Regions from separate parts of the Pantoea osteomyelitidis genome, predicted to be linked through region 3. Evidence: predicted binding sites of a transcription regulator. Region 3 holds the regulator's gene; each other region holds the start of a gene.
What was found. Region 3 encodes Fur, which represses iron uptake genes when iron is present. Its sites were predicted from a motif close to ATAATAATGAGAACNACTATCAA; they were not measured.

Region 1 (7,725 bases), on a different contig from region 3:
CAGTCCCGCGTTCATGCCGCCAAGAATATCCGACTCGGGCGTGTCGCCTACCATCAATACTCTTTCCCGCGGCGGATTGCCCAACTGCTGCAGCGCATAGTCAAAAATCGCCGCGTCCGGCTTGGGCAGGCCTACCTGCTCCGAAATCACCAGCGCGTCGAAATAGCCCATAAAACCGGTACGCTCAAGGCGCGCCTGCTGTAGGGCGGTGAAGCCGTTGGTAATGATCGCCAGCTTCACTTTTCCTTTCAGGGTATCCAGCAGGCTGACCGCGCCTTCCAGCGGCGTGCAGATTTCCGCCATCGCCGAAAGAAAGCCGCTGTTGAGAATATCGGCAGAGACGTTCAGCTTCTCGGCCCAGCCGGTAAAGCGGCGCGTCTGCAGCTGTAGCGCGGTAATGGCGCCATTTTGGTAATCAACCCAGAGCGGCTTGTTGATCGCCTGATAGTCGGCATAGTCCTGGTCGGTAAAATGCACCTCATAGCCGGCAAACAGACGCTGCAGGCCGGAAAAGGCATCAAAGTGAAACAGCGTGTCGTCCGCATCAAACAGGATGCAGTCCCAGTTCTGTAACATAGTGCTCCTTATGAAGAGGCTATAGCGTCAGCGCCATGATAATGGCGTCTTCGCGTCCGCTGGCAGCGGGATAGTAGTTCGGACGTCGTGAAACCTGATGAAACTCCAGCTGCTCATAGAGCGCAATCGCGGGCAGATTGGAGGCGCGGACCTCCAGCCACAGCGTCATCACATCACGCTGTTGCAGCTCGCCGATCAAATGCTGCAGCAGCTGTCGCCCCAGGCCGCGTCGCTGGTAAGCGGGATCGACCGCCACGTTGAACAGCGAAGCTTCATCCAGCACCACCTGGGTGATGGCGAAGGCCGCCATCTGTCCGGCGACATCGAGACGGAAATTCAGAAAACGCTCCCCCTGATTGCTGGCGAAGGTTTTTTCGCTCCAGGGAAAAGCGTGGCTGCGACGCTCAATCGCGTGCGCCTGAGCGAGATCGTCAGGGGTGAGGAAAGAGATGGCTGTCATGTTTACACATCTGTTGCCAGAGCGCGCGTTTTGCCGCGCTGCTGCTGATTAGTTCATTTAAGGAGGCGGTGCGCAATTGGATGCCGTTAAACGCCTGTTCGCTCTCCACGCCCAGCAGCCAACCTGCGCAGCTCAGCGTGTCCGGCAGCATCAACAATTGCTCAGGCGTCAAGCTCATCACCTGTGAGGTTTGCAGGCCCAGCGTGCGCAGCACATCGCCGATAAGCGGTTCCTGCAGCGTGGGCGGGGTTTCCGCCACAATCAGCAGGCGGGTGTCGGGCGCGAGGCTCACGGCAATCTCGCCTTGCAGCACGCGCGGACGCCGCAGTTGATACTGCGTTATGCCCATTTGCTGTAACAGCCAGTCGCGCCTGGTACTCATTCTTTCTACCTGATGTGCTGCATGATTGCGACGCTATGCTAGCAAACCCATCGAACATGCGCCAACAAACCACTATAATCGCCGCTCTGACACAACAGGAGCCCTCCATGTCTGCTTTTACCCCGGCCAGCGAAGTGATACTGCGCCACAGTGATGAATTTTCTACCCGCCGCGTATTATTTGCTGGCGATCTGCAGGATGACCTGCCTGCTCAGCTGGAAACGGCCTCGACCCGGGTGCATAGCCAGCAATATCATCACTGGCAAAATCTGAGCCGCTCTCTGGGTGAAGCAGCGCAGTATGGCCTGGTGGCCACGGCCGACAGCGTGGGCGACTGCGATACGCTGATCTACTACTGGCCGAAAAATAAGCCTGAAGCGCAGTTTCAATTACAAAACCTGCTTTCGCTGCTGCCCATTGGCTGCGACATTTTTGTCGTCGGCGAAAACCGTAGCGGCGTACGCAGCGCCGAAGGCATGCTGGAAGCCTGGGCTCGTCTGGAGAAGATCGACAGCGCGCGCCGCTGCGGTCTCTATCATGGTCAGCTGGAGCAGCAAGCCACCTTCGACCCGGACGATTTCTGGGGCGGCTATGAGCTGGGCGATCTCAACATAAGCACCCTGCCCGGCGTCTTCAGCCGCGACGGACTGGATACGGGCAGCGCCCTGCTGCTCTCTACCCTGAAGCCGCACGCCAAAGGCAAAGTGCTGGATATCGGCTGTGGCGCGGGCGTCATTGCCAGCGTGGTGGCGCGCCGGTCGCCGAAAGTGCGCCTCTGGCTGTGCGACGTTCACGCCGCAGCCGTGGAAGCGAGCAAGGCGACGCTGGCTGAGAACGGACTGGAAGGTGAAGTCTTTGCCAGCAACGTTTTCTCTGACGTTACCGGTCGTTTTGATATGATCATCTCCAACCCGCCGTTTCATGAAGGGTTGCAGACCAGCCTTGATGCGGCCCATGCGCTGATTCGCGGCGCGGTCAAACATCTCAACACCGGCGGCGAGTTACGCATCGTGGCGAACGCCTTCCTGCCCTACCCGCAGGTGCTGGATGAAACCTTCGGCAGCCACGAAGTGCTGGCGCAAACCGGACGTTTCAAAGTGTACCGTGCCGTCTACGGACGCGGCGCAAAAGCACGCTAAGCGACAATTCCGCGGCGAAAAACAGTGACGCGGCGAGAGAAACGGTGCTTTTTGCAGCAATCGTTTCATCGCTGCGAAATATCTGTTGACGCAATGAGTAAAATCTCTAAAATGCGCCTCCGTGGTTGCAATACTGTCAGGTATTGCCGGTATGCGAAGGTGGCGGAATTGGTAGACGCGCTAGCTTCAGGTGTTAGTGTCCTAACGGACGTGAGGGTTCAAGTCCCTCTCTTCGCACCAAAAACCACATGTTTCATATCGCACAGCATCGCGCGAAGGTGGCGGAATTGGTAGACGCGCTAGCTTCAGGTGTTAGTGTCTTAACGGACGTGAGGGTTCAAGTCCCTCTCTTCGCACCAATGCGGTGATATGAACAGACAACTCAATGCGAAGGTGGCGGAATTGGTAGACGCGCTAGCTTCAGGTGTTAGTGTCTTAACGGACGTGAGGGTTCAAGTCCCTCTCTTCGCACCAGGTTGTCCCTCTCTGTTTGTTCTCTTTGTTTTATATCCCGTGAAAATTCACTGCCATTGCCCCCAGACCGCCCGCTAATGCCAGACATGAAGGCAGCAGCAGATAGTGTCGTAATTTTTGATGAAATAGCATGACCAGCGTCAGGATCAGCGTCACAACTATCACCAGACGCCACTGGCTGAAGCTTGGTTCCCATAACGCGAAAACCGGCATTGCCGCACAGGGCAACAGCACGCCCCACCCGCTATCCAGCTTGTTTCCCAACATCCAGCTGACACACCACAAGCCACAGGCGGCTAATATCGCCATCACCATGATCCACCCTCAAATGATAAGCATTCCCATTATCATATGATAGTTTTTCTCATCTTGCAGCAGCTTTTTGCTTTTCCCCGGTATGAAGATGACAGACCAGTTGGAAAATGCTAAATTGCGATTGATAACACCTTTTAATTACACAGCATAAAATTGCTCTACGCCCTGACGATTCATTTATTCCGTCGGGTAGTGCTTTGATATTTCAGGGCAGTCACGAGTACTAATAATGAAATTACAATCTTATGAAGAATTGAAACACAGCAAATATCGTCTTTCGCTGATGCTTTTCCTGTTATTAAATGTCGCTGTTTCTCTTTTTTCCCTGATTCCTTTTTTTAATAAAAGTGAGCCGGGCTATGTTTTACCGGCCATGATAATTATGATATTCAGCCTGTTTGTTTTAGTCGGCTGTTTTATCAAGCCAAAACGTAAACTACCGCTATTATATCCTGTGGTATTGATAAACGGCGTGCTTTGGGCCTGGCATATCGATTACCGCTACCATCTGGTTTTTTATTTTGACGGCGGTTTTTTACTGATCAGCCTGATTAGCGTGTTTTTCGTCAGCGCCATCGCGCTGAGCGACTACCTGCTCGCCTTTTGTCTGCACATTGCGCCGCCGGTTGTCACCGTGCTGCTGCTGGACGATGGTCATCATCTCGCGATGATTCTGTTTGCCATCGCCCTGCCGCTGATCGGTTTTTCATTGCAGCATCTTATGCGCCGCCGGGTCGATAACTTTACCCGTCGCCTGCTCAGGCAGCTCTATGAAGAGAGAGAAACATTCAGCGATTTGAGCATGCTCGATCCGCTCACCGGACTTTATAACCGGCGCGGGCTGAAAAATCGTCTGGAAAATATTCTGGAAAATCACGCTGGCAGCCATTTCGTCCTGCTGCTCGATATCGATCATTTCAAGGCCTACAACGACAACTACGGTCACGCGATGGGCGACCAGGCGCTGGCGCGCGTATCGGTCGCCATCCGTGATGCGGTGCGCTCGCGCGACGTGGTGACGCGTTATGGCGGCGAAGAGTTTCTGGTGCTGATGACCAATGTTAACGCCTCGATTGCCATGAAGCTGGCCGAGCGCATTCGCCAGTACGTGGTTGATCTGGAGATACCGCACCGATTTAATGAAAAGGTTTCCACGCACGTCACCATCAGCGCCGGCATCGCGCCAATATTTGATGATGATTTTGAGCAGGCGGTGGCAAATGCCGATCGTGCCCTTTATGTAGCAAAAAATCAGGGGCGAAATACTATTCTGGCCTGGGAAGATTTACCGAAAGCCTCGCTGAGTCATTCCGGCGACCTGATTTAATATTTTGCTGTGGTGTCATGGCTTTATTCTGTCTTGCCAGAGGCGCTTAATTTCCTTATTTCTCTCTCTGTCCGGCAGGAAAATAGATAGCCTGCCGGATAAATCCTGACTTTTTGCCACGTTTATTGCCTGCCTTTCCATCAACGCGCCTCTTTTTAGCGGGCGCGACTGCCTGTTTCTTTTTGTGCTGCCAAAGGTGAAACGAGACGCCTTCTCACTTGTAGATAGAATCAAGAACGATTATCATTTGTTTTTCTATCCCGGTTCGTGTGTGCGACAGGACAAGCATGGCCATTATCACTCGTCAGGATCACCGCTTCAGCGACTATCCGCTGATCTTTATGCAAAGCGACCGCTCGCTGGCCGCCGCCTTGCACGACCTGCTGAGTGAGCAGCGCAGCTACCTGCTGGAAACGGTGAAGCTGGGTCAGCAGGCGCCTGCCGGAACCATGACGCTGGCCGAATGGTCACAGCCCGCCGCCTTTCGTCTGCTTGAACAGCGCTACGGCGATGATCTCTATCGCAACCATCCTGATACGCCACGCGAAGCCAAACCGCTGCAATCCCTTTGGGCGCAGTGGTATTTCGGTCTGATCCTGCCGCCGATGATGCTGGCGCTGCTGATGGAGCCACGCGCGCTCGACTGCTCGCCACAATATATTCATGTGGAGTTTCATGAGACCGGCCGTCCGGCTACCTTCTGGATCGACGTACAGGAAGATGAGTATGCCCGCTACCTCACTGCACAGCAGCGTATCGATCGCCTGATTCAGCAACATCTGATCCCGGTGGTAGAGGCGATTGCCCGTCACGGCGACATCAACGCCAAACTGATCTGGAATAACATGGGCTTCGCCTTCTGGTGGTTCCTTGGCGAGCTGAAAAGCGTGCTGGACGAGGGAACCCTCCTGGAACTGGAACAGGCCCTGTTCTTCACCAGCCGCCTGCTGGACGGCAGCGACAATCCGCTTTACCGCACCATGATCCCGCGCAACGGCGTGATGGAGCGTCGCAGCTGCTGCCAGCGCTACCGTATCCCTGATGTGGAACGCTGCGGCAACTGCACGCTGAAAGCCGTATAGTTTCTGCATATTCCGTTACGAATTCTCCTTATATCCCGTTTACACGCCTGAGCGCTTGTGGCAGTTTTTAGGCTGTTTCATCCAGGGAGAAAAAGATGAGTCTGGAATCGGTACGGCAGTTCTTTGCCGAACACGCACCTGAAATCACTATTATTGAGATGCCGGAAAGCACCGCCACGGTAGAGCTGGCGGCGCGCGCTCACGGCGTCACGGCAGGCCAGATCGCCAAAACGCTGTCGCTGAAAGTTAAAAACGAAATCGTGCTGATCGTAACGCGTGGCGATGCCCGTCTGGATAACCGCAAGCTAAAAGCGGTGCTGGGCGCCAAGGCGCGTATGCTGAGCGTGGATGAGGTGATCAACTGGACCGGCCATCCGGTGGGCGGCGTCTGCCCGTTCGGTCTGGAGAATCCGTTAAGGGTTTACTGCGATGTTTCGCTGCGCGGCTTCGAAGAGGTATTGCCGGCGGCGGGCGCTGTCCATAGCGCCGTACGCATTTCACCGCAGCGTATGGCTGAGCTCACCGCGGCGAAATGGGTTGACGTATGCGAGCAGGTTTAGTGTCGCTCCTGCGCCACCGCGCCGGAGATTTCAATACCCCGCGTTTCGCGACCAAAGGCGACAAACAGGCAGATTAATACCGCCACCGTTCCCGCCACTATCGCCATGCCCAGCCCATAGTTGCCGCCGTGCGCTTCAGCAATGCGGGACTGCAGCGTGGCGTTCACCGACGCAATCAGGTTACCTAACTGGTAGACAAAGCCCGGCAGCACGGCGCGCGCGTTAGCAGGCACCAGCTCGGTGAGATAGGTTGGCACCACGCCCCACGCGCCCTGCACCATGAACTGCATCAAAAACGCACCCACGCCGATTGCCCAGGAGCCGCTGGAGAGGGCCCAGAGTGGCAGCACCGGCAGCGCCAGAAAAGCGGCCATCATAATCGCCTTTTTACGGCCGATGCGCTCTGAAAGCGCGCCGAAGCAAATCCCACCCAGCATCGCCGCGATGTTATAGCTGATGGCAATGATACTCACGGTATGGGGATCGAACTGGTGCTGAACCTTGAGGAAAGTGGGGTAAAGATCCTGTGTACCGTGGCTGAAGAAGTTAAAGCAGGCCATCAGCAGCACCATGTAGATACAAATTTTCCAGTGCTGGCGAATAATCGGCAGCAGCGCATGGCTCTCTTTACGTTCGCGCGCCGCCAGCCACACCGGCGACTCCGGCACTTTAAAGTAGATGTAAGGCAGCAGCAGAATCGGCAGCGCGCCGATCAGGAACATACCGCGCCAGCCCACCGCAGCGTAAAACAGGCCGAAAATGATCGACGCCAGCAGGTAGCCGCAGGGATAGCCCGCCTGGAAAATGCCGGACATCAGGCCACGCGAGCGGTCGGGAATGGTTTCCAGCGCCAGCGACGAGGCCACGCCCCAGATTCCGCCCATCGCCACGCCGTAAATCACGCGGAAAATCAGGAAAGCGGTAAAGGTGGGCGACCAGGCGGAGAGCAGTTCGAACAGCGAAAAGAGCACGATATTCAGCATCAGGATGGGGCGACGACCATAATTTTCCGCCAGGCGACCAAACAGCAGCGCGCCGATCGGTCGCACCGCCAGCGTCAGCATTATCGCCAGCGACACTTCGGATATGGAGCTGTGAAAGTACTGCGCCAGGTCACTCAGCACAAACACCAAAATAAAAAAGTCGAAAGCGTCCAGCGTCCAGCTGGCGAAGCTGGCAAAGGCCACATTGCGCTGGGTTGAGGTCCAGTTAAACATAGAGGGGTATCCTGTCAGGCATCTTCCGACTCATCGGCCAGAAGTTATTGTGAACGTCACCGGCAGCCCTATTACGCCGGTTACTGTTTTGTTAACCTTTTGTATATAGCATGTCATAAAGCGCAGCCGACGGCGGGAATTGTCAGGGTACGCTTCAGCGTGTAAACAACTGTGTCTGGCAGCTGTCCGTTAT
Region 2 (7,725 bases), on a different contig from region 3:
GCTTCCTGAAGCACCTTGAGCGCTGCCGCGTACTGCTGCACCTGATCGATATCGCGCCGATTGATGAATCCGATCCGGTAGAAAACGCCCGTATCATTCTCGGCGAGCTGGAAAAATACAGCGAAAAGCTTTACCAGAAGCCGCGCTGGCTGGTTTTCAACAAAACCGACCTGCTGAGCCGTGAAGAAGCGGAAACGCGCGCCAAAGCGATTGCTGAAGCGCTGGGCTGGGAAGATAAGTACTATCTGATCTCTGCCGCCAGCCGCGATGGCGTCAACGCGCTTTGCTGGGACGTGATGAGCTTTATTATCGCCAATCCGAAGGAAGCGGAACAGGAAGATAAGCAGCCGGAAAAAGTGGAATTCATGTGGGATGACTACCATCGTGAAGCGATGGCCACCGCCCAGGAAGCAGAAGCAGAAGATGAAGAGTGGGATGACGACTGGGACGAAGATGACGACGAAGGCGTCGAGATCATCTACCAGCGTTAATCTGACGAACAAGGCGGCCAGCGTGCCGCCTTTTTTATTGAATGTTAGCCCATTACCGCCACGGTGAGTCGTGAGCTACAGCAGAGCTGATCGCGCTGATTGCGGATTTCAATCTGCCACGTTTGATTGCGCGCTCCCAGATGCAGCGCACGGCAAATTCCGCGCACCTCGCCGCTGCTAACGGCGCGATGATGACTGGCGTTCACCTCAATCCCCACCACGCTTTTACCCTCTTCAACGCAGAGATAGCCTGCGATAGAGCCCATCGACTCCGCCAGCACCACCGAAGCGCCGCCATGCAGCAGCCCGAAAGGCTGATGCGTACGCGCATCCACCGGCATGGTCGCTTCCAGCGTCTCATCGCCGATGGCGGTAAACACAATCCCCAGATGGGCGACCAGCGAGTTCTGCCCCAGCGCATTGAGTTCCGCCAGCGTTATCGAACGTTTCCAGATAGCCATCCGTCAGGCTCCCAGCGTCGCGCCGCCGTCGACCACGATATCCTGCAGCACGATGTGGCTGGCATGATCCGAGGCGAGGAACAGAATAGTGGCGGCGACCTCTTCGGGTTTAGCAATCTTACCCAGCGGGATCCCCAGCTTGTACTGATCGGGGAAGCCATTGATCATCGCCTGTTCGGCATCCGGCGTGTGCCAGAGGCTGCGCTGCATTTCAGTATCGGTAGAGCCGGGAGAAACAATATTGCAGCGCACGCCATAAGGCGCCATTTCAAGGCCCACGGTGAGGCAGAGACTGCGCAGCGCCGCTTTTGACGCGCCATAGGCGGACATACCGATACGCGGCGCATGCGCGGCATTCGAAGCGATAGTGACGATCGCACCGGCGCGCTGCTGGCGGAACAGCGGCAGCGTCTGCTGGAACATATTGAAAGCGCCGCCCGCGTTCACCGCCAGGCACGCCTGCCACTCCTCCGGCGCCAGCTCGTCTGTTGCGCCGATACGCAGAATACCGGCGCCGTTGATCAGCACATCGAGGCGTGGCTGCTGCGCCAGCAGACGCTGACACACTGCTTTTACCTGCGCGGCATCGGCGACGTCAAGCTGGTGGCAGGCAAAGGGATAATCATGATCGTGGAAGCGCAGATCGAAGCCGATCACCTGCGCGCCAGCCTGCTGAAAAGCCAGCGCCGTGTGGTAGCCGATCCCCTGACCGGCACCGGTCACCCAGACGATCTTGCCGCTGAAATCACCGGTCAGGCTCATTTTTTCAGCTCCCGCGCCAGCAGCGCCCACCAGCCGTCAATGCTGGGGTTTTTCGCCAGGCTGATAAAGTCGATATCAGCATGAACCTGACGCCAGCGCGCCGCCAGCGCCATCACGCGTACCGAATCGAGACCGTAATCGATTAGGTTCTCATCATCTTCCGGCACGTCATCATCTTCCAGCAGCGGCAGCACCAGCGCGCGCAGCTCATCTTTACTCAGCGGCAACGGCATCAGGTCGGCGGTCATCACCACCTTGCCGCTGCGGCCGGCGGTATAGGTCAGCGCCATCATATGCTCGTCGCGGGTAAAGTCCGCCAGCGCGTCCGCCACCATAAACGGCTTGATGTTGCGCATAAAGGCGTCGGTGGCGGTGGTCAGGCAGCCAATATGGGCATAGACGCCGGTAATAATCAGCTGATCGCGCCCCATCTCCTGCAGGATCGACTCCAGCGGCGAGCGATGAAACGCGCTGTAACGCCATTTGGTCAATACCTGATCCTCATCATCCGGCGCCAGCGCATCGACGATCTTCTGCTGATCGGGATGCTTGTTCAGGCCTGGTCCCCACATATCATTCAGCAGGGCACGATCTTCATCACTCTGCTGATTGGGCTGCGCGGTATAGAACACCGGGATGCCCTGCGCTTTGCAGTAGCGGCGCAGGCGCGCAATATTCTCCACCACCTGCTGCACCAGCTCGCTCTCTTCGCCCCAGAAATTGAGGAAATAGGCCTGCATATCGTGGATCAGCAGCGCTGCGCGCTCAGGCTCAAAGGCCCACTTCACCTTGTTGGACGGCAGCTCGCCAGCCGTGGGTAACGCATAAGCGCTTAATTTTGGAATAGCCATCATCTCTCCTGAACAGGTCACGCTTGCGGTTAATCGGCAAGCTGTTGGCGCAGACGTTTCTTATCCACCTTGCCGACCGGGGTCAGCGGCAGGGCATCTACGCAGGTTATACGGTCCGGCAGCTTGAATTCGGCGACGCCCAGCTCACGCAGATGGCGACGCAGCACTACCGGTTTGATCGGCTGGCGCGCGACAATAAAGGCGCAGCTTTTTTCGCCCATCAGCTCATCAGACATGGAAACCAGCGCCGCGTGGATCACGTCGGGATGACGTTGCAGCAGGTTTTCGATCTCTTCCGCGGCAATCTTCTCGCCGCCACGGTTAATCTGATCCTTTTCCCGCCCGTGAACCTTGATATAGCCTTCAGGGGTGATCTCGATCAGGTCGCCCGAGCAGTAGAAGCCGTTGGCGTCGAAGCAGCTGGCGTTATGTTCCGGACTTTTATAGTAGCCGCGGAAGGTATAAGGGCCGCGCGTCATCAGGCGACCGGTTTCGCCTGCGGGCAGCGGATTGCCGTTCTCATCAGCCACCCACACTTCGTCATCCTCAGAAATCGGGCGGCCCTGCGTGGTGAGAATGGTTTGTTGATCGTCATCCAGGCGCGTGTAGTTGACCAGACCTTCCGCCATGCCAAAAACCTGTTGCAGCTGACAACCGATCTCGGTGGGAATACGCGCCGCCAGCGTTTCGCCCAGTTTGGCGCCGCCCACCTGCAACAGCCGGAGGGAAGCGAGCTGTTTGTTGCCGCCCCATTCAGCTATCGCCTGCAACCACAGGCTGACGGCGGGCGGCACCAGCGCAGTATCGGTAATCTGATGCTTTTCAATCAGCGGGAAACAGAGTGTCGCGCTGGGGTCGGCGGCCAACACCACCCGGCCACCGGCATAAAAAACGCCAAGCGCGCCAGGCGAGCTCATCGGGTAGTTGTGAGCCGCGGGCAGGGCGATCAGATAGCGGGTTTGCGCCGTGACGCCGCAAATTTCCACGCTGGCCCGAATGCTGTAATAGTAGTCGTTATGGGTGCGCGGAATCAGCTTTGGCGTACCGGTGCTGCCACCGGAGAGCTGGAAAAAGGCGACCTCATCGGCAGCCGACGGCGAGGCGTGAAAAGCGTCCGCCTCTTCGGCCAGCAGCGCGTCCAGGCTGTTCTCCGGTTGAGAGTCGTTACGCAATACCACATGGCGCAGCGATGGATGCGCTGCGCAGAGCGCATCGATAAAGGTATCGTCGCGAAACAGCGCATGCTCGCGGTCGGCAATCAGCAGCGCCGGTTCAATCTGCATGGCATAGGCGCGCAGCTCGGTGCGCTGATGGCTGAAAAGCGCGTTTACCGGCACCACGCCAATTTTAAACAGCGCGAAAAGCGTCAGGTAGAAATCGGCGACGTTAGCTAACTGCACCAACGCCGTCTCGCCCGCTTTCAGGCCACGACGCTGCAACGCCGCAGCGAGGTTATCGCTCAGCTGGGCCAGCTGACGAAAGGTGATCTTACGATCGCCATCAATCACGGCGACGTCATCATTCTTTTGTTGCCGATCGAGAATGTCGGTCAGCGGCAGATCCAGCCAGTAGCCTTTTTCACGGTAGCGCGCCGCCAAATCGTCGGGCCAGCGGGTATAGGGGATCGTCATGGTGTTTCCTTTATTGCAGTCCAAAGGCGCGGAGCATGGTATCGAGCTTAACCCCGGTCTCCCGCCATTCTGATTCAGGTTGCGAATCGGCCACGATGCCGGCGCCGGCAAACAGCCGAACCCGCGCGCCCTGCACCGTTCCGCAGCGAATAGTCACTACCCATTCGCCGTTGCCTTCGGCGTCGCACCAGCCGACGATGCCGCCAAACAGCTGGCGATCAAAAGGCTCGAGCTGTTGGATCAGACGCTGCGCGTGCTGATGCGGAAAACCGCTCAGGGCAGGGGTAGGGTGCAGCAAACACGCCAGCGACAGGGCGTTTTCATGATCGTCCAGCGCTTCGCCATCAATCTGCGTCGCGAGATGCCATAAGGTGGCGGTGGTGATCAGCGAGGGCTGTACGGGCACGGCAAGCTGGCGACTGCGCGATTGCAAAACATGGCGCATGGCGTTGGTCACCAACTGATGTTCGTGGCGATCTTTAGCAGAGTTCATCAGGCTTTCGCCTGCGGCGCGGTCGCGATCCGGCTCCGCTTCACGACGCGCCGAGCCAGCCAGCGGACAGGAGCTGAATTCACGTCCCTGTTTGCGCAGCAGCAGCTCCGGGCTGGCGCCCAGCAGAGCGCCGCCCTGCGACAGCGGCAGATGGAAGTGATAGCTGTTGGGATTTTGCAGCATGATACGCTGCATCAGCGCGGCGGTATCCACCGGCTCTTCGGTTACGATATCCATCAGGCGCGACAACACCACCTTATCCAGCTCGCCGCGCCGCGTTGCCGCTACCGCCTGTGCCACCATCTGCGTAAAGGCATCATGCTCCGGCACCGCAGCGCGTCGGCGAATCACAGGTAAATCCACGCGGGTCTGCGGCAGCGCCGCCAGCAGATCGTTACGCCGGAAGCGTTGCCAGGATTCGGGAATAAACAGCGTCGCTGGCTGGCTGACATCAAAAGGAATGGCGCCGACCAGAATGGGTTTGGCGATGCCTGCCCGTTTCGCGGCGCTGAAGTGATGATGCAGCTGGCGCTGGAAATTGCCATTCAGCATATCGCCATCGGTAACCGGTTGGTTTAACGTGGTATAGCAGCCTTGGGTCATCAGGCTGCGCCAGGGGGAGGTAAACAAGAAGCCCCGGCAAAGCGCGGAAAAATCCACTCGCGAGGCATTTTCAAACGTCACGGTTTCCACCATAATCCCACCTTAAATGATAAAAGGATTAATAATGATTATCATTTGTATTGTGGTCGTGTAACCTACGTCGATTGAAGATGAGTGTCAATAAATTCACCCTATTTTCCCGGCGTATGGGTGCAAAATCAGCATATTCTGTCAGGTTCAGATAACGGAAAGAGTGGGATAAGTTTTATGTTTAAGCGTGGTTATTCTGGCGTGATCGCCGCTATTTTTGTTGTTTTGCACGCCTTTTCGGCATCAGCACAGGCGGCGGAAGGCTGGCCGCGTCAGGTTCAGGGCGCGAACGGAACCGTGACGCTGGAGCACGCGCCGCAACGCATCGTCTCTACCAGCGTGACGCTGACCGGTTCGCTGCTGGCGATTGATGCGCCGGTTATTGCCAGCGGCGCCACGGCGCCAGGCAGTCGCGTGGCGGATGCGCAGGGCTTTTTCCGTCAGTGGGGCGATGTGGCGAAACAGCGTGGCGTGAAACGTCTCTATATTGGCGAGCCGAGCGCGGAAGCGGTGGCGGCAGAAGCGCCGGATCTGATTATTGTCAGCGCGACCGGCAACGATTCAGCGATCAGGCTGGCGGATCAGCTGTCCGCCATCGCGCCGACACTGGTAGTCAATTACGACGATAAAAGCTGGCAGCAGCTGGTGACGCTGCTGGGGCAGGCCACCGGCCATGAGGCGCAGGCCGCCGCACGCGTCAAAGCCTTTGACGATCGCGAAGCGGCGCTAAAGCAGAAACTGACGCTGCCGCCGCAGCCGGTTTCCGCCATGGTGTGGAACGGCGATGGCCGTGCGGTTAACCTCTGGACCGGCGACTCGGCGCAGGGAAAACTGTTGCAGCAGCTCGGTTTTACGCTCGCCACGCCTCCTGCCTCGCTACAGCGCGGCCACAGCATGGGCCAGCGCAAAGATATTATTCAGCTTGCGGGCGAGAATCTTGCCAGCGGACTGAACGGCAACAGCTATCTGTTGTTCGCGGCGGAAGAGAAAACCGCACAATCGGTGCTGAACAATCCCTTCCTGGCACAAACGGCGGCGGTGCAGCAGAAGCAGGTTTACGCGCTGGGCGTGGAGACTTTTCGCCTCGATTACTACAGCGCCAGCAATTTGCTGACGCGTCTGGAGCAGCTGTTCGTGAAATCGTGATCCGTTATGCGCAGATAAGCGAGTCGTGATAACATAGACAAATACGAGTAATAACGATAATAAGTGTCATTATCATATTTTCCCCGCTGTAATCGGGGAGTGCTCGCTCGCAATGTCGTTGATCAGTGAAGGTTTAAAACGCTATGCGCCAGATCCGCGCAATGGCAGGTTCAGGGATTCTGCTATTGCTCCTTATCGCTCTCAGCCTGATGCTGGGAGCAAAATCGATCGCCTTTTCCGATGTGTTTAACGCGCTTTTTCACTCCTGCGGCAGTGCCGACTGCACTATCGTGCGCGATGCGCGCCTGCCACGCACTCTTGCCGGGCTGCTGGCGGGCGCGGCGCTCGGCCTGGCTGGCGCGCTGATGCAAACCCTGACGCGTAATCCGCTGGCGGATCCCGGTATTCTGGGCATTAATGCCGGAGCCGGTTTCGCCGTGGTGATCGGGATTGCGCTGTTTCATGCCGATACGCCCGCCGACTGGCTCGGCTTCGCCTTTGCCGGTGCGCTGATTGCAGCAACGCTGGTGGCACTGACCGGCGCGCTGGGCGGCGGCCGCGTCAATCCGGTGCGTCTGACGCTGGCGGGCGTGGCGCTGGGCGCGGTACTGGAGGGGCTGACCTCCGGCATCTCATTGCTTAATCCCGACATTTATGACCATCTGCGCTTCTGGCACAGCGGCTCGCTGGATATTCGCAGCATGGCGATATTGCGGGCGGTGTTCCCGGCGATTCTGCTCGGCAGCCTGCTGTCCCTTGGCCTGGCGCGGTCCCTTAACAGCCTGAGCATGGGCGGCGATCTGGCTACCGCGCTCGGTACGCGCGTGGCGCGCACCCAACTGCTTGGCCTGCTGGCGATTACGCTGCTGTGCGGTGCCGCTACCGCCGCCGTCGGCCCCATCGCCTTCCTCGGCCTGATGACGCCTCATCTGGCGCGCTGGCTGATGGGGAACGATCACCGCTGGCAGCTGCCCGGAACGCTGCTATTAACTCCCTGTTTGCTGCTGGCTGCCGATATCCTGGGGCGCCTGCTGGTGCCGGGCGAGCTGCGCGTCTCCATCGTCACGGCGATTCTGGGCGCGCCGATGCTGATTATCCTGGTGCGTCGCGAGCGGGGAAGAGGGAACCGATGAATCGTCGTCTCGCGCTTCATTCGCTGTGGCTGCTGCTCGCCTGTCTGCTGTTCGCTTACTGGGG
Region 3 (7,725 bases):
TCGCCACCGCGATGAAGAAAGTGTTGAGCAAAGGCCCGGTTGCAGCCGCGACCCGCGCCTCGTCCGCCTCCGCAGCAGCAGAGGTCAAGGCGCAGCCGGTCGCCGCCAGCGAAAGCAAAGTAGTTGCAACCTTGCTGGCGCCGGTCAGCGGTGAAATTGTGGCGATTGAAAATGTCCCGGATGAAGCCTTCGCCAGCAAGGCGGTCGGCGATGGTTTGGCGATCAAACCAACCGGTAAGACCGTTGTGGCGCCAATAGCGGGTACCGTGGTGAAAATTTTCACTACCAATCATGCGTTCTGTCTGGAAACCGATAACGGCGTGGAGATCGTGGTGCATATGGGACTGGATACCGTGTCGCTGGGCGGCAAAGGCTTCACGCGCCTGGTGGAAGAGGGCGCAACCGTGACGGCAGGCCAGCCGGTGCTGGAAATGGATCTGGCTTATCTCAACGCCAACGCGCGTTCGATGATCAGTCCGGTTGTGATCAGCAACAGCGACGATTTCGCTGGTCTGACGCTGCTGGCAAGCGGACAGGTGGTGGCGGGTGAAACGCGCCTGTACGATATCAAAGCCTGATTAACAAAAATTCACTATCAGGGCAGGAAGCGATTCCTGCCTTTTTTATTTTAATCGCTTAACAAACGGTTGTTTCCCTCTATCGCTTTGTGGATCATACTCCGTTACTTCGTGGTACAAATCACCAGATATTCGTATTGAGGACTTTGAGATGAGTGAGGCTGAAGCCCGCCCAACTAACTTTATTCGTCAGATCATCGACGAAGATTTGGCGAGCGGCAAGCACAACAGCGTGCATACCCGTTTCCCGCCGGAGCCCAATGGCTACCTGCATATAGGCCATGCCAAATCGATCTGCCTGAACTTTGGCATTGCGCAAGATTATCAGGGAGAGTGCAACCTGCGCTTCGACGATACCAATCCGGTCAAAGAGGATATGGAGTTCGTTGAATCGATCAAGCGTGATGTGCAATGGCTGGGCTTTGAGTGGAATGGTGAGGTACGTTATTCCTCAAACTATTTCGATCAACTTTATCAGTATGCCATTGAGCTGATTCAGAAAGGCCTGGCCTACGTTGATGAGCTGACGCCGGAAGAGATCCGCGAATATCGCGGCTCGCTGACCGCGCCGGGCAAAAACAGCCCCTACCGCGATCGCAGCGTGGAAGAGAACCTGGCGCTGTTTGAAAAAATGCGCAACGGCGAATTCGCTGAGGGTAAAGCCTGCCTGCGCGCCAAAATCGATATGGCTTCCAGCTTTATCGTGATGCGCGATCCGGTGCTCTATCGCATCAAGTTCGCCGAGCATCACCAGACCGGTAATAAGTGGTGCATCTACCCGATGTATGACTTTACCCACTGCATTTCCGATGCGCTGGAAGGCATTACCCATTCTCTCTGTACGCTGGAGTTCCAGGATAACCGCCGTCTGTATGACTGGGTGCTGGATAACATCACCATTCCGGTTCATCCGCGTCAGTATGAATTTTCCCGTCTCAACCTTGAATATGCGGTGATGTCGAAACGCAAACTCACCCAGCTGGTGAGCGAGAAGATCGTTGAGAGCTGGGATGACCCGCGTATGCTGACCGTTTCCGGTCTGCGTCGTCGCGGCTATACTGCCGCCGCTATTCGTGAGTTTTGCCGTCGCATCGGCGTGACAAAACAGGACAACATCGTAGAGATGGCGTCGCTGGAGTCATGCATCCGTGACGATCTGAACGAAAACGCGCCGCGCGCCATGGCAGTTCTGGATCCGCTGAAGGTGGTGATTGAGAACCTGCCAGCCGGGCATGATGAAATGATCGCCATGCCTCAGCATCCCAACAAGCCGGAGATGGGCACGCGTGAAGTGCCTTTCAGCCGCGAAGTCTGGATCGATCGCGCTGATTTTCGTGAAGAAGCGAACAAGCAGTACAAGCGTCTGGTGCTGGGCAAAGAGGTGCGCCTGCGTAATGCTTACGTGATCCGCGCGGAACGTGTGGCGAAGGATGAAGAGGGGAATATCACCTGCGTTTACTGTACCTGTGACGTGGATACCTTGAGCAAAGATCCGGCCGACGGACGCAAGGTAAAAGGCGTTATTCACTGGGTTTCAGCGATTCATGCGCTGCCGGCGGAATTCCGTCTTTACGACCGCCTGTTCAGCGTGCCGAATCCGGGCGCGGCTGAGGATTTCCTCGCCACTATCAACCCCAATTCGCTGGAAATCAAACAGGGCTTTGTTGAGCCGGGCCTGCGTGTTGCCGAAGCGGGCAGCCCGTACCAGTTTGAGCGTGAAGGTTATTTCTGCGCCGACAGCGTTTACTCTAAGTCTTCCGGGCTGGTGTTTAACCGCACCGTTGGCCTGCGCGATACCTGGGCGAAAACCGGCGAATAAGCTACGTAACGCACCAGATAAAATCATTGAAGGGCGAGCAATCGCCCTTTTTTATTGCCTGAAATTCCCTCAATGCCTGCTTTTCTGCCGAACTGCGCTAAAACAGGTAAGGTACTATTCTGAGTTTAACAAAATTAATCAATTACAGGATGTTAAATGCTTTTTTTCAGGTAGGCTATGCGCTTTTAAGATGATGAACAGCGGGTATAAAAGGGAATAAAATGACAAGCCTCGCCCAGGAAGCCAAACACAGTGTGGTTGTTTTACATCAGCTCATCGAACGGATTTTCAATAACGCCGACCACAAAGATGACAGTATCGAGCTGTTTCTCTCTTATTTTCACCCTGAATTCAGCATGGTTACGCCGCAGGGAAAACAGCTCGATCTGAATGAAATGGAGACGTTGTTTCGTCAGCTACGTGGACAGCGCAAGGGGATGCATATCGCCACCAGCGACTGCCGGGTTATTTCTGAGCAACAGCAGGAGGTGACTATTCAGTATCGCGAAGTGCAGATGATGAATGGCGTTAATCAAAGCCGTATTTCTCTGGCGATCCTCGATTGCAGCACCTCTATTCCCCGCTGGCGTTACCTGCAGGAGACGTTGGTCATCTGACGCCAGGCATAAAAAAACCGGTGAAAATCACCGGTTGATTTCATATTACTGCATAGCAAATTTTATTTATCGTGAAGCGTGTCGTCTTCGCGGCAGTCGCCCAGTGCACAGTGTCCGTAAAGATACAGGCTGTGGTTGGTGAGTTTAATACCATGACGCGTGGCGATTTCACGCTGACGTGTTTCGATAGATTCATCACTGAATTCAATCACCTTACCACAGTCGAGGCAGATCAGGTGATCGTGATGCTGCTGCTGAGTCAGTTCGAACACGGATTTACCGCCTTCGAAATTATGGCGCGTGACAATGCCAGCATCATCGAACTGGTTCAGAACACGATAAACCGTTGCCAGACCAATCTCTTCGCCCATATCAATCAGGCGTTTGTACAAATCTTCCGCACTGACGTGATGGCACTCGGGTTCCTGAAGCACTTCCAGAATCTTCAGTCTGGGCAGCGTGACTTTCAGGCCAGCCTTCTTTAATGCGGAGTTGTTGTCAGTCATGCGGATATTGTCCTGTTACTTTGCTAGTCACTTTGTGGCGCAGAGCCCTGAATATCGGTCGACGCTGATCTCATTTGCGTCTCATTATAGAACTGAAGCATCGAAATGAAAACCGGCGGGAAAGCCTGAAAATCGCCGCAGGCTGTAAGGAAAAATGTCGCTACGCCGGAGAAGATTATGCAGGTGTCTGTTTACATTTCGCTCAGCTTCATCTCTTCAACCAGAGGAATAAGCGGATGACCGATGCGGGTATTCTACAGATTTGGCGGTAAAAGTTAAAAACTCGTATCTATTATTTTTATAGAAAATTCCATTGTCTCAATGTGAGCCAGCGCCCACATTGAGACAAGATGGATCAGGCTTCCAGGATCTCTTTCAGGTGCAGCTCATCAAAAATCTGCTTCACCCAGTTGTCAACGCGCTCGTTGGTCAGCTCAGGCTGACGATCTTCATCAATTGCCAGACCCAGGAAGTGATTATCGTCAGCCAGACCTTTTGAGGCCTCGAAGTGATAACCGGCGGTCGGCCAGTGACCAACAATCACCGCGCCGTTTGGTTCGATTATGTCGCGAATGGTGCCCATCGCGTCACAGAAGTACTCGGCGTAATCTTCCTGATCGCCGCAGCCGAACAGCGCTACCAGCTTGCCATTAAAGTCGATCTCTTCCAGCGTCGGGAAAAAGTCATCCCAGTCACACTGCGCTTCGCCATAGTACCAGGTGGGAATGCCCAGCAGCAGAATGTCGAACGCTTCAAGATCCTCTTTGGTGCTTTTGGCAATGTCATGCACTTCAGCAACGTCTTTACCCAGTTGTTTCTGGATCATTTTTGCAATGTTTTCGGTGTTGCCGGTATCGCTGCCAAAGAAGATGCCTACGATTGCCATGGGTAAAATAACCTCTTGAATCTTAATAAACAGATGGGTGTTTTGTCTGCACAGATACGCGAATGATAGCAGACGATAGAAAAGGGCGGAACTTGTAAAGCCGCCACTTTTGTTTCTGCGTGCGCTTTGCGCCGTCTCAGCGAAGTTTGAGTTGTGAAAGGATCATTTGTTCAATCAATTCACTGCGGCTCATGTTGCTCTGCTCGGCCAGCTCGTTAAGCGCATCAACGGCCTCGCTGTTCATCTTAAGTTCGACACGGCGTAGCCCGCGCACTTTGTCACGTTTCAGTTGATTGCGTTTATTGATACGCAGCTGTTCATCACGCGATAGCGGACTGGTTTTGGGACGACCGGGACGACGTTCATCAGCAAAGAGATCAAGCGTCGTGCGGTCCGTATGTTCTTTTGCCATGGCTTTGTGAAACTGAGTGGGCGCGAACGGCGAAAACGCGCTGCGCGGCTTATGAATTATCGGCCTTTACCGCTGCTTAAATCCACAGCGGTAAAATTTTAGCGCGCCATCATACTCCAGCGAAGCAGATGACGCCAATCCTAAACGGCGGCCGGCAAGCTTTTGCTTTTAAAGCGCAAAAAATCGCCGCACCGTACGTAACACCGCGTCCGGTTTTTCCGCATGCACCCAGTGACCGGCTCCGCTAATCACGTGCGCATGCGCCTGAGGAAACTGGCTCAGCAGCGCGTCGCGATACTGATTGTCGAGATAGGCGGAATCGCCGCCGCGAATAAACAGCGCCGGATGCGGCCAGGCGCGCACGGTTTCCCAGCCGGAAATGGCGCGATAGTTATTCCACAGCGCCGGCACGTTAAAACGCCATTCGCCGTCGTGGAATGATTTCAGAATGAACTGAATCACCCCTTCTTCCTGAATAAAATTGCGCATCACCTGCGCCGCCTCGCTGCGCAGGCGCACCCCCGCTTCGCTGACGCCATTCACCGCCGCAAAAATATCGTCATGGCGGCGCGTGTTGTAATCCACCGGCGCAATATCGATCATCACCAACCGCTCAAGACGCTCCGGCGCCAGCGCGCTCAGGGTCATGGCGATTTTTCCGCCCATCGAATGGCCTATCACCGCTACCTTATCGATACCGTGGGCGTCCAGCGTCTCCAGCATATCCTGTGCCATAACATGATAGTTCATCTCATCGGAACGCGGCGAGAGACCATGGTTGCGCACATCCACCTGGATAAGCGGACGATCGTTTTTCAGTCCGCGCGCCAGCACGCCGAGGTTGTCGAGGCTGCCAAACAGGCCGTGGATCAACAGAATCGGCAGAGAATGAGAATCGGATTGTTCAGTTTGCAGACGGGCATTCAAAATCATGGCAAAGTTCTTACGGTTGTGACCTTTGCTTAGGTTATCATGAATTCACGTTTCCGGGACGCCAGCGCGGCCGCCATTAGGACATAATCTGACTTTTGGTACTAATGGCCTCTGAAGCTATCGGCTTCCCCGGATTTAACTTTATAATCCTTATGTTAGAACCCGCTCACACTTTGTACGGCCAGGGTCTGCTATGGCTTTATCAGAAAATGCGTGGTTCTGTCACCAGCAAGAACCGTACGGAAAAAGATGAAAACGATCGAAGTTGATGAAGAGCTCTACCGCTATATTGCCAGCCATACTCAGCACATTGGCGAAAGCGCATCTGATATTTTGCGGCGAATGCTGAAGTTTACCGCAGGTCAGAGCACCGCAAGAGCCGCATCGGCTGTCGCGGTGAACGTCACGGCGAAAGAGGAACAGCCCGCACAGCAGCAGGAACCGCGTCCGCAGGATCGGGTCCGGGCGGTGCGTGAACTGTTGCTCTCCGACGAGTATGCGGAACAAAAGAAAGCGGTTAATCGTTTTATGCTGATTTTGTCAACCTTGTATCGTCTTGATCCCCAGGCATTTGCCGAGGCCACTGCGTCGCTGCAGGGCAGAACCCGTGTTTATTTTGCCGGCGATGAGCATACGCTATTGCAAAATGGCACCCATACTAAGCCGAAGCATGTTCCTGGCACGCCGTACTGGGTCATCACTAATACCAATACCGGTCGCAAATGCAGCATGGTGGAACACATTATGCTGGCGATGCAGTTCCCACCGGAACTGACTGACAAAGTTTGCGGCACCATATAAACCGAAGCGTCAGGGAGAAGCGCCAATGGCCAATCACCCCCGTGCCGGGCAACCCGCCCGGCAGAGCGATTTGATTAACGTTGCACAATTAACCTCACAATATTATGTCCTGCAGCCCGATATGGCTAACCCGGAACATGCGGTGAAATTCGGCACATCAGGCCATCGTGGTAGCTCAGGACGCCAAAGCTTCAACGAAATGCACATTCTGGCTATCGCGCAGGCGATCGCCGAAGAGCGGAAAAAGAACGGCATCACCGGGCCTTGCTATGTCGGCAAAGATACCCATGCGCTGTCTGAACCTGCAATCCTGTCGGTACTGGAAGTGCTGACCGCTAACGGCGTTGATGTCATCGTGCAGCAGGATAACGGCTATACGCCAACGCCAGCTATCTCCAATGCGATTCTGGAACATAACAAGCAGGGCGGCGCGCTGGCTGACGGCATCGTAATTACGCCGTCGCACAACCCGCCGGAAGATGGCGGCATCAAATACAACCCGCCTAACGGCGGCCCGGCCGATACCAACGTCACCAAAGTGGTGGAAGATCGCGCCAACCAGCTAATGCAGGATGGCCTGAAACAGGTGAAACGTCTGCCGCTGGATCAGGCCTGGGCAAGCGGCCACATTCAGGAAAAAGATCTGATTCAGCCTTATGTGGAAGGGCTGGCGCAGGTCATCGACTTCCCGGCCATCCAGAAGGCAGGCCTGAAGATTGGTGTGGATCCGCTCGGCGGCTCCGGCATGGCGTACTGGCAGCGTATCGCTGAGCATTACAAGCTCGACATTACCATCGTGAACGACGCTATCGATCAAACCTTCCGCTTCATGCATCTGGATAAAGATGGCGTGGTGCGAATGGACTGTTCGTCGGAATGCGCGATGGCGGGCCTGCTGGCGCTGCGCGATAAGTTTGATCTGGCTTTCGGCAACGATCCTGATTATGACCGTCACGGCATCGTTACGCCAGCGGGGCTGATGAACCCGAACCACTACCTGGCGGTGGCGATCAACTACCTGTTCCAGCATCGTCCGCAGTGGGGCAAAGAGGTGGCGGTAGGCAAAACGCTGGTCTCCAGCGCCATGATCGATCGCGTGGTTAACGATATCGGCCGCAAGCTGGTGGAAGTCCCGGTCGGCTTCAAATGGTTCGTTGATGGTCTGTACGACGG
Region 4 (7,725 bases), on a different contig from region 3:
GAACCGGCTCAAATCCGGCGCGCTGGCTGTCCGCCTCACTGCTCAGCAATGCCGCCAGTTTTTCAACGCTGGAGGCCACCATGATCTGGCCGACGGAAACCGGCTGCTGCAACGCGCGCCTCAGCCGTGCCGCAAGGCGCATCGCCAGCAGGGAATGACCGCCGAGGGCGAAGAAATCATCCTGAGCGCTGATGCTGTCGCGTTCCAGCAGGGCGCAGAAAGCGTCAGCCAGCGCGCTTTCCAGCCCCGGCAACGGCGCGCGTGACGGGCCGGAAGCACTGGCCTGCGGCAGCGGCAGCGCTTTACGATCCAGCTTGCCGTTGCTGCTGAGCGGAAACGCCTCGAGCTGAACGATGGCTACCGGCACCATATGCGCCGGCAATTGCTGGCTGAGCGCGTCACGTATCGCCTCGCTCGCCAGCGGCTCGCTGGCGATCACGTAGCCCACCAGCTGGCGCGCATCGCCCTGCTGCGTGGCGCTGTCGCCCAACACCACCGCATGGGTTACCGCCTGCTCAATGCCAGGCAGAGCGGCAAGAGCATGATCGATTTCGCTCAGCTCGATGCGCTGTCCGCGAATTTTCAGCTGATCGTCGCTGCGTCCCAGATATTCCACTGCGCCGTTCGCCAGCCAGCGCGCCACGTCGCCGGTGCGATACATGCGCGTGCCATTGCCGTAAGGATCGGCAACAAAGCGGCTGGCGGTCAGGCCGGGACGATCGAGATAGCCGTGCGCCAGCTGAATGCCGGTAAGGTAGAGATCCCCCGCCACGCCCGGCGGCACCGGCTGCAGGCGTGCATCCAGAATACGCAGGCCGGTATTCCACACCGGGAAGCCGATGGGCACGCTGGCTCCGCTCACCGCATCTAGCTCATCGCCACAGGCGGGATACCAGCTGACGTCAACGGCCGCTTCGGTGGGACCATAAAGATTATGCAATGGCGCCTGCGTCAGCTGCTGCCACTGGCGCGACAGCTCCGTCGGCAGCGCTTCACCGCTGCAAAAGACGCGACGCAGGGAGCGGCAGCTTGCGACGGCGTCCGCATCGTCCAGCGCCGCGACAAAAGCGGCCAGCATCGACGGCACAAAGTGAGTGGTGGTGACCTGATAGCGGGCAAACAGCTGTTGCAGCGCCTCGGGATCGCGGTGCGCCTCTGGCGGCGCCATCACCAGCTGCGCGCCAACGATCAGCGGCCAGAAAAATTCCCACACCGAGACGTCGAAGCTGCACGGGGTTTTTTGCAATACCACATCGTCAGCGCCGAGCGGATAGTGATTCTGCATCCAGAGCAGACGATTGACGATCGCCTCATGGCCTACCAGCACGCCTTTTGGCCGTCCGGTCGATCCCGAGGTATAGATGATATAAGCGCCATCCTGCGGCCGGGCGTGCTGCGGCAAGGGCAGCAGCGTGTCGGCGGGCAGCAGGGTTTCATAGTGATATTGCCTGACCGCGCTGACGGCGGCGAAACGAGCAGAGAGTGCATCTGAGGTGATCAGCCGCTTCGGCGCGGCATCTTCCAGCATCAGCTGCAAACGCTCATCGGGATAGCCGGTGTCGAGCGGCAGATAAGCCGCGCCGACGCTGACAATCGCCTGCAGCGCCAGCGACAGCCAGACCGAGCGCGGCAGGGCGACGGCGACGATATCGCCCGCAACCACGCCCTGCGCCGCCAGCTGCTGCGCCAGCGCCTGCACCTGCTGCTGCATTTCGCGGTAGGTCAGGCTATGCTGCCCGTCGGTCAGCGCATGGGCATCGGGCGCGCGCGCTGCCTGTTGCGCCAGCAGACTCCCCAGGGTTTCCGCCGGGATCGGCATCGCGGTCTGGTTAATCGCCTGTAGCTGATGGTGTTCGGCTGCTGTCAGCATATCAAGCTCGCCGCACGGACGTTCCGGCTGCTGTGCCAGCTGCGCAAGCAGCAGCGCAAAGCGGCTGGCGTGCTGCGCCAGCGTAGCCGCGTCATAACGTTCGGCGTTAGCCAGCAGCTCCAGCGTTAACTCGCCCTGTTCGGTGATATAGATGGCGATCTCCAGATCGCGTACCGGGCCGGAGGCCAGCTGATGGGTCACGCCTTCGATGCCGTTGAAGTCGAGCTGATAATCGAACATCTTCAGGTTGATAACCGGCCCGTAAAGCGGATCGCTGTCGCCGTGGCGGCCAAGGTCGCGCTGCACCTGCTCGGCGTCATAGCGCTGATGGCGACGCATCTTCTTCACTTCCGTCGCCAGCTGCGCCGCCAATGTTGCCAGCGGCCGATCCGGATCGTAATGCACCGCCATCGGCAGCACGTTAATCACCGGGCCGGTGGCGCAGAGCGCGGCGGAACCGATACGACGCATAAAAATAAAGCCGGCGGCAAAATCGTTCTGGCCGCTCAGACGCGCCAGCCAGAGCGCTACCAGCGCAAAGGCGGTATCGGCGGCGCTCAGCTGCTGTCGCTGCGTATGGCTCAACAGCGTTTGGAACGTATCGCGGTCCAACGTCAGCGTCTGGCGCAGCAGATCGGTACTGGCGCTTTGTCCCGCCAGCGGCTGGGCAGCCAGCGAGGCGGGCGTAGGCAGCAGAGCGCCTTTTTCACGCCAGAACTGTGCGTCGCGTTGATATGAAGGAGATTGCTGGTAGCGCTGATACTCCTCCACCACTTCGCTGAAGGGGATAAACGGCGTGGGTTCCGGCATTTCGCTGCGCGCCAGAGCGCTGTAAAGATTGGCGATGCGGCGCGTCAGCGCCGTGAAGCTGAAGCCGTCCACCACCAGATGGTGATAGCGCTGATACCAGTACCAGTGATTATCACCAAGACGCATCAGGCTGTGATGCCACAGCGGCGTGCCGCTTAGCACGCGCAGATCGCCTGCCATATCCTGGCGCATCAGTGCGCGCGCGGCGGCGTCGGGATCCGCTTCCTGACGCAGATCGAGGATCGACGGCTCGCTGAAGTGCTGCGGCGTCAACCACTGCACCGGTTCGCCATCCTGCTCGCCAAAAGCCATGTTCAGCGTGTCCGCTTCCTGCATACCGGCAACGATGGCTTTGGCCAGCAGCGCGCTGTCCAGCTCGCCGCGCAGTTCAACGAAGTGTGCGACTGCATAGGCGTTGGCATGTTTCGACAGCTGATCGGCGATCCAGATGCCCGGCTGCGCCGCGACCAGCGGCAGGGTTTGATATTCAGTAACGTCCCGGTTCATCAGCGATTCAGACATTGCCGCCTCTTGTGGTATTTGGTCGAATATCGCGCCAGTTCGCTTCCAGCCAGGCGAGGCACGCCGCCTGCGGCTGCGGGCCAAAAACAGACTGCCAGCCGTCGGGAATGGCGCTGAAGGTGGGCCACAGGCTGTACTGCCGTTGAGCGTTGATCAGTACGCAACAATCCTGTTGCGGATCGTCAAAGGGGTTGAGATGTTCCATGCCTCGCTCCTGCCCGCAGTGCGCGGGCGAGATAAATTTAATTTTGCCACATGGCTTGCAGTCCGTTCAGCAGCCCGCCGCGCCAGCAGAGCGCATCGTGACCGCCTTCCACCGGAAGGTAGCTGACCTGATGTCCGGCATCGGTCAGCTGTTGTTGCAGCGTCTGGTTCGCCTGTAAAATCAGCCGTTCACGGCGGCCCGCTTCCAGGTAAAAGCGCAGCGGCGCATCCACGCCCAGGCCTTTTTCCAACTGCTGAATCAGCCAGCCGTGCGGCGTATCGCGCGACGGCCACCAGAAGGAGCCGGACTGGCTGATGGCGCAGCCGAAATGCTGCGGCCAGTGGAGCGCGGCGTAAACCGCCGACAGACCGCCAAAGCTCTGGCCAGCCACCAGGGTGCTGCCTGCATCCTGACGATACGGCGTCCACTGCTGTAGCCGGGGCAGCAGTTCTTGCTGGATCGCCAGCCAGAATTCGGGGTTGCAGGTAAGTTCACGGCTGCGATGTTCGCGATCGATGATGTCGATCATCAGGTAAACCGCTGGCGGCAGCGCACCCGCATCGGTTAACTGCTGTAGCGGCCAGGCGATCGGCATGCTGTGCGCCCAGAACTGACCATCAAGCAAAATAGCCAGCGGACGGTTCTCCGGCTGCGCCTCGCCGCTGGTATAAACCCACACCGAGCGCCGATTGCCGAGGCGCTGGCTTTCCCACTGATAGTGACGCAGCGGCAGCGTCGGCGCGCTGCCATCATCCACCGCCTGCCAGACCTGTTGATCCGGCGCCTGCGGCATATGCAGCGGTGATACGCCCATGCCGCGTCCGCCAGACCAGCTACGCAGGTGGTTCAGGGGATCGGACTGAGCAGCAGGGAATTTCGCACGCCACCAGTTACGCAAGGCGTAGATATCAGGCTCGCCGCTAAAGCTCTCCGCCTGTTGATCCGGCATCAGACAGTAGCTGCCGCGCCAGTTGGCCGGGAGCTGCGTCTGCCAGTACCAGACATCGGTATCCGGCACGCGCGTCAGCGATTGAGGAGCGGCGCGCTGATGATGATCGGTCACGCCGGTAATATTGATCCAGACGCGCTGCGTGTCTGAGGTCGCTTCACTGCCCTGAGGATCGCGCCAGAAAAAGGTGACCTGACAAACACCGTTTTTCGCCGTTGCGATTAGCGGAATACCGCGCTTTTGCTGTTCATGCCACCAGGCTTCACTGCCGGTTTCATCGTTTAACCACATCACAGGCACCATCAGTGGTTTTACCCACAACGATCGTTTCATGAAAGTTATAGATAATACTATTGATAATTATTTGCATTTGCAATAGGGTGTTTCCGCTCATCGGGGAGCAGGCGCGTTTCGCCCGTCACATCCACTTTTTCAAAGAGATGTAGCGGCAGGAAAGGAGATGACAGGGTTGCAACGGGCCGTTTAAAACCAACAAGAATCCTTCACCGGCTCGCCAGCGCGTTCTCGCGTTTTAGCGCTGCTGGTCATCCAGGAATGAAAAAAAATGAAAAAGCTATCACGTTTGTCATTAGCCATTCTGATTGAACTGGGTTTAACCGCGTCATTTTTCTCTGCCAGCGCAGGGGCTGCCGCAGCCGCCACCGAGGCGAGCGAAAGCGCAGCCAGCAGCCCCTCGGAAAAAGTGGACGCCGACGGCAGTACCATCATGGTGACCGCCGCTGAGCAGAACCTGCAGGCGCCCGGCGTCTCCACCATCACCGCTGATGAAATCAAAAAGCGTCCCCCCGCGCGCGATGTCTCTGAAATTATTCGCACCATGCCGGGCGTTAATCTGACCGGCAACTCCACCAGCGGCCAGCGCGGCAATAATCGCCAGATCGATATCCGCGGCATGGGACCGGAAAATACCCTGATTCTGGTTGATGGCCTGCCGGTCACCAGCCGTAACTCGGTGCGACTCGGCTGGCGTGGCGAGCGCGATACGCGCGGCGATACCAGCTGGGTGCCGCCGGAGATGATCGATCGCATCGAAGTGATCCGTGGTCCGGCTGCGGCGCGCTACGGTAACGGCGCCGCCGGCGGCGTGGTGAATATCATCACCAAAAAAGATAGCAACGAATGGCACGGCTCCTGGAACAGTTATTACAACGTGCCGCAACACAAGGATGAGGGATCAACCAAACGCACCAACTTCAGCCTGACCGGCCCGCTGGGCGACGATGTCAGTTTCCGTCTCTATGGCGGGCTGGCAAAAACTCAGGCGGATGCGCGCTTCATTAATGAAGGCCATCAGTCGCTGCGCACCGGCACCTATGCGGATACGGTGCCAGCCGGACGCGAAGGGGTTGAGAACAAAGATATCAATGCATTGCTGCGCTGGGCCTTTGCGCCGATGCAGGCGCTGGAATTCGAGGCGGGCTACAGTCGTCAGGGCAACCTTTACGCCGGTGATACGCAGAACACCAACACCAGCGCGCTGGTGCAAAGCAAATATGGCGACGAGACCAACCGTCTCTATCGTCAGAACTTTGCCGTGACCTGGACCGGCGCATGGGATAACGGCGTCAGCACCCGCACTTTCGCGCAGTATGAAAATACGCGTAACTCACGTATGGACGAAGGGCTGGCGGGCGGTACCGAAGGGATCTTCTCTGACGACGGCTTCTCCACCATTCAGCTGGATGATGTGCTGCTGCATAGCGAAGTGAGTATTCCGTTCGAGTTCGGCGTCAACCAGACGGCGACCATCGGCACAGAATGGAACCAGCAGCGCATGAAGGATCCTTCATCAAATACCCAGGCGCTGTCGGGCGGGGCAGTTGAGGGCATCTCCAGCACCAACCGCAGCCCTTATTCGCAGGCAGAGATCTTCTCGCTGTTCGCCGAAGACAATATGGAGCTGACCGACAGCACCACGCTGGTACCCGGACTGCGTTTCGATCACCATTCGATCGTTGGCAACAACTGGAGTCCGTCGCTGAACCTGTCGCAGGGGCTGGGCGACGATTTTACCCTGAAGCTGGGCATCGCCCGCGCCTATAAAGCGCCGAGCCTCTATCAGACCAATCCCAACTACCTGCTCTACAGCCGTGGTCAGGGCTGCGCGGCGAGCGCCGGCGCCTGTTATCTGATGGGCAACGAGGATCTTAAAGCGGAGACCAGCATCAACAAAGAGGTGGGGCTGGAGTGGAAACGCGACGGCTATCAGGCGGGCGTCACCTGGTTCCGCAACGACTACCGCAACAAGATCGAAGCGGGCTATCTGCCTACCGGCACCTCAACCACCGGCACCACCGATATTTATAAATGGGAAAACGTGCCGAAAGCGGTAGTGGAAGGGCTGGAAGGCACGCTGAATATTCCATTCTCCGATACGGTGAAGTGGAATAACAACATCACTTACATGTTGCAGAGCAAGAACAAGGAGACCGGCGATCGTCTGTCGATCATCCCGGCGTACACGCTGAACTCCACGCTGAGCTGGCAGGCGACGCAGGATTTGTCGCTGCAAACCACCTTAACCTGGTACGGCAAACAGGTGCCCAAGAAGTACAACTATAAAGGTGAAGCGGTAACCGGCAGCGAGCGGGATCAGGTCAGCCCTTATTCGATTCTGGGTCTGAGCGGCACTTACGACGTCAACAAGTACGCCAGCGTGACGCTGGGTATCGACAACCTGTTTGATAAGCGCCATTTCCGCGAAGGGAACGCACAGACCACCGGAAATACCACCACTGATTCTTATATGTACGGCGCAGGCGCCAATACCTATAACGAATCGGGACGGACTTACTACGTCAGCCTGAATACCCATTTTTAACGCTTAGTTTAAGCGCGCAGGCAACCAGCAGCGGGCAATCAGCCCGCTGCGATCTGGTCGGTTAAGCAGTTGCAGATGGCCGCGATGAATCTGCACGATGCGCAGCACAATATTCAGTCCCAGGCCGCTGCCGCCGTAGCGTTGATCCCGGCGGCGGAACGCACGGGTTAACTCCTCAGCCGCACCCGTATCGATCCCCGGACCTTCATCCGTCACGCTGAGCACCACGCCATCCTCTTCCTGTTTAATGGCGATGGTCACGCCGCTGCCCTCCGGGCTGTAACGCGAAGCGTTCTCCAGCAGGTTGCGCAGCATCAGGCGCAGCAGCGTGGCATCTCCCTGAAGCGAATACTCCACCACGTCAGGCCAGCGCAGCTGCTGGGCGCGCTGTGCAAACAGTTCCGCCATTTCCGGCTGTAGAGGCTGAAAAATCGCCTCCTGCCAGGAGAGGATTTGATAATGACCGCTGGCCAACGCCTGACCGGCGCGCGAGAGCATCAGCAGCTGTTCTACGGTGTGCATCAACT

Region 1: a site for Fur is predicted at 4,898-4,920, ahead of fhuF (siderophore-iron reductase FhuF). Genes of this name have one in related genera too.
Region 2: a site for Fur is predicted at 5,411-5,433, ahead of ABU178_RS03090 (isochorismate synthase). Genes of this name have one in related genera too.
Region 4: a site for Fur is predicted at 4,704-4,726, ahead of fes (enterochelin esterase). Genes of this name have one in related genera too.

Annotation. Positions count from the first base shown of each region.
Region 1 is NZ_JBGFSN010000003.1:298,268-305,992, reverse strand. Features, by position in the region: gene yjjG (pyrimidine 5'-nucleotidase) at 1-576, opposite strand, end outside; gene rimI (ribosomal protein S18-alanine N-acetyltransferase) at 596-1,036, opposite strand; gene ABU178_RS03725 (DNA polymerase III subunit psi) at 1,008-1,418, opposite strand; gene rsmC (16S rRNA (guanine(1207)-N(2))-methyltransferase RsmC) at 1,526-2,557, shown strand; tRNA gene ABU178_RS03715 (tRNA-Leu) at 2,711-2,797, shown strand; tRNA gene ABU178_RS03710 (tRNA-Leu) at 2,830-2,916, shown strand; tRNA gene ABU178_RS03705 (tRNA-Leu) at 2,945-3,031, shown strand; gene ABU178_RS03700 (DUF1435 domain-containing protein) at 3,062-3,346, opposite strand; gene ABU178_RS03695 (GGDEF domain-containing protein) at 3,576-4,673, shown strand; gene fhuF (siderophore-iron reductase FhuF) at 4,961-5,755, shown strand; gene ABU178_RS03685 (YbaK/EbsC family protein) at 5,851-6,315, shown strand; gene ABU178_RS03680 (MFS transporter) at 6,312-7,532, opposite strand.
Region 2 is NZ_JBGFSN010000003.1:169,816-177,540, forward strand. Features, by position in the region: gene cgtA (Obg family GTPase CgtA) at 1-491, shown strand, start outside; gene ABU178_RS03070 (hotdog fold thioesterase) at 536-952, opposite strand; gene dhbA (2,3-dihydro-2,3-dihydroxybenzoate dehydrogenase) at 956-1,714, opposite strand; gene ABU178_RS03080 (isochorismatase family protein) at 1,711-2,565, opposite strand; gene ABU178_RS03085 ((2,3-dihydroxybenzoyl)adenylate synthase) at 2,595-4,196, opposite strand; gene ABU178_RS03090 (isochorismate synthase) at 4,207-5,385, opposite strand; gene fepB (Fe2+-enterobactin ABC transporter substrate-binding protein) at 5,560-6,528, shown strand; gene fepD (Fe(3+)-siderophore ABC transporter permease) at 6,672-7,661, shown strand; gene fepG (iron-enterobactin ABC transporter permease) at 7,658-7,725, shown strand, end outside.
Region 3 is NZ_JBGFSN010000004.1:285,328-293,052, forward strand. Features, by position in the region: gene nagE (N-acetylglucosamine-specific PTS transporter subunit IIBC) at 1-578, shown strand, start outside; gene glnS (glutamine--tRNA ligase) at 730-2,397, shown strand; gene ABU178_RS06340 (hypothetical protein) at 2,619-3,014, shown strand; gene fur (ferric iron uptake transcriptional regulator) at 3,077-3,520, opposite strand; gene fldA (flavodoxin FldA) at 3,876-4,406, opposite strand; gene ybfE (LexA regulated protein) at 4,543-4,818, opposite strand; gene ybfF (esterase) at 4,987-5,751, opposite strand; gene seqA (replication initiation negative regulator SeqA) at 6,001-6,552, shown strand; gene pgm (phosphoglucomutase (alpha-D-glucose-1,6-bisphosphate-dependent)) at 6,578-7,725, shown strand, end outside.
Region 4 is NZ_JBGFSN010000003.1:179,987-187,711, forward strand. Features, by position in the region: gene ABU178_RS03115 (enterobactin synthase subunit F) at 1-3,202, opposite strand, end outside; gene ABU178_RS03120 (MbtH family protein) at 3,195-3,407, opposite strand; gene fes (enterochelin esterase) at 3,445-4,659, opposite strand; gene ABU178_RS03130 (TonB-dependent siderophore receptor) at 4,922-7,198, shown strand; gene pmrB (two-component system sensor histidine kinase PmrB) at 7,202-7,725, opposite strand, start outside.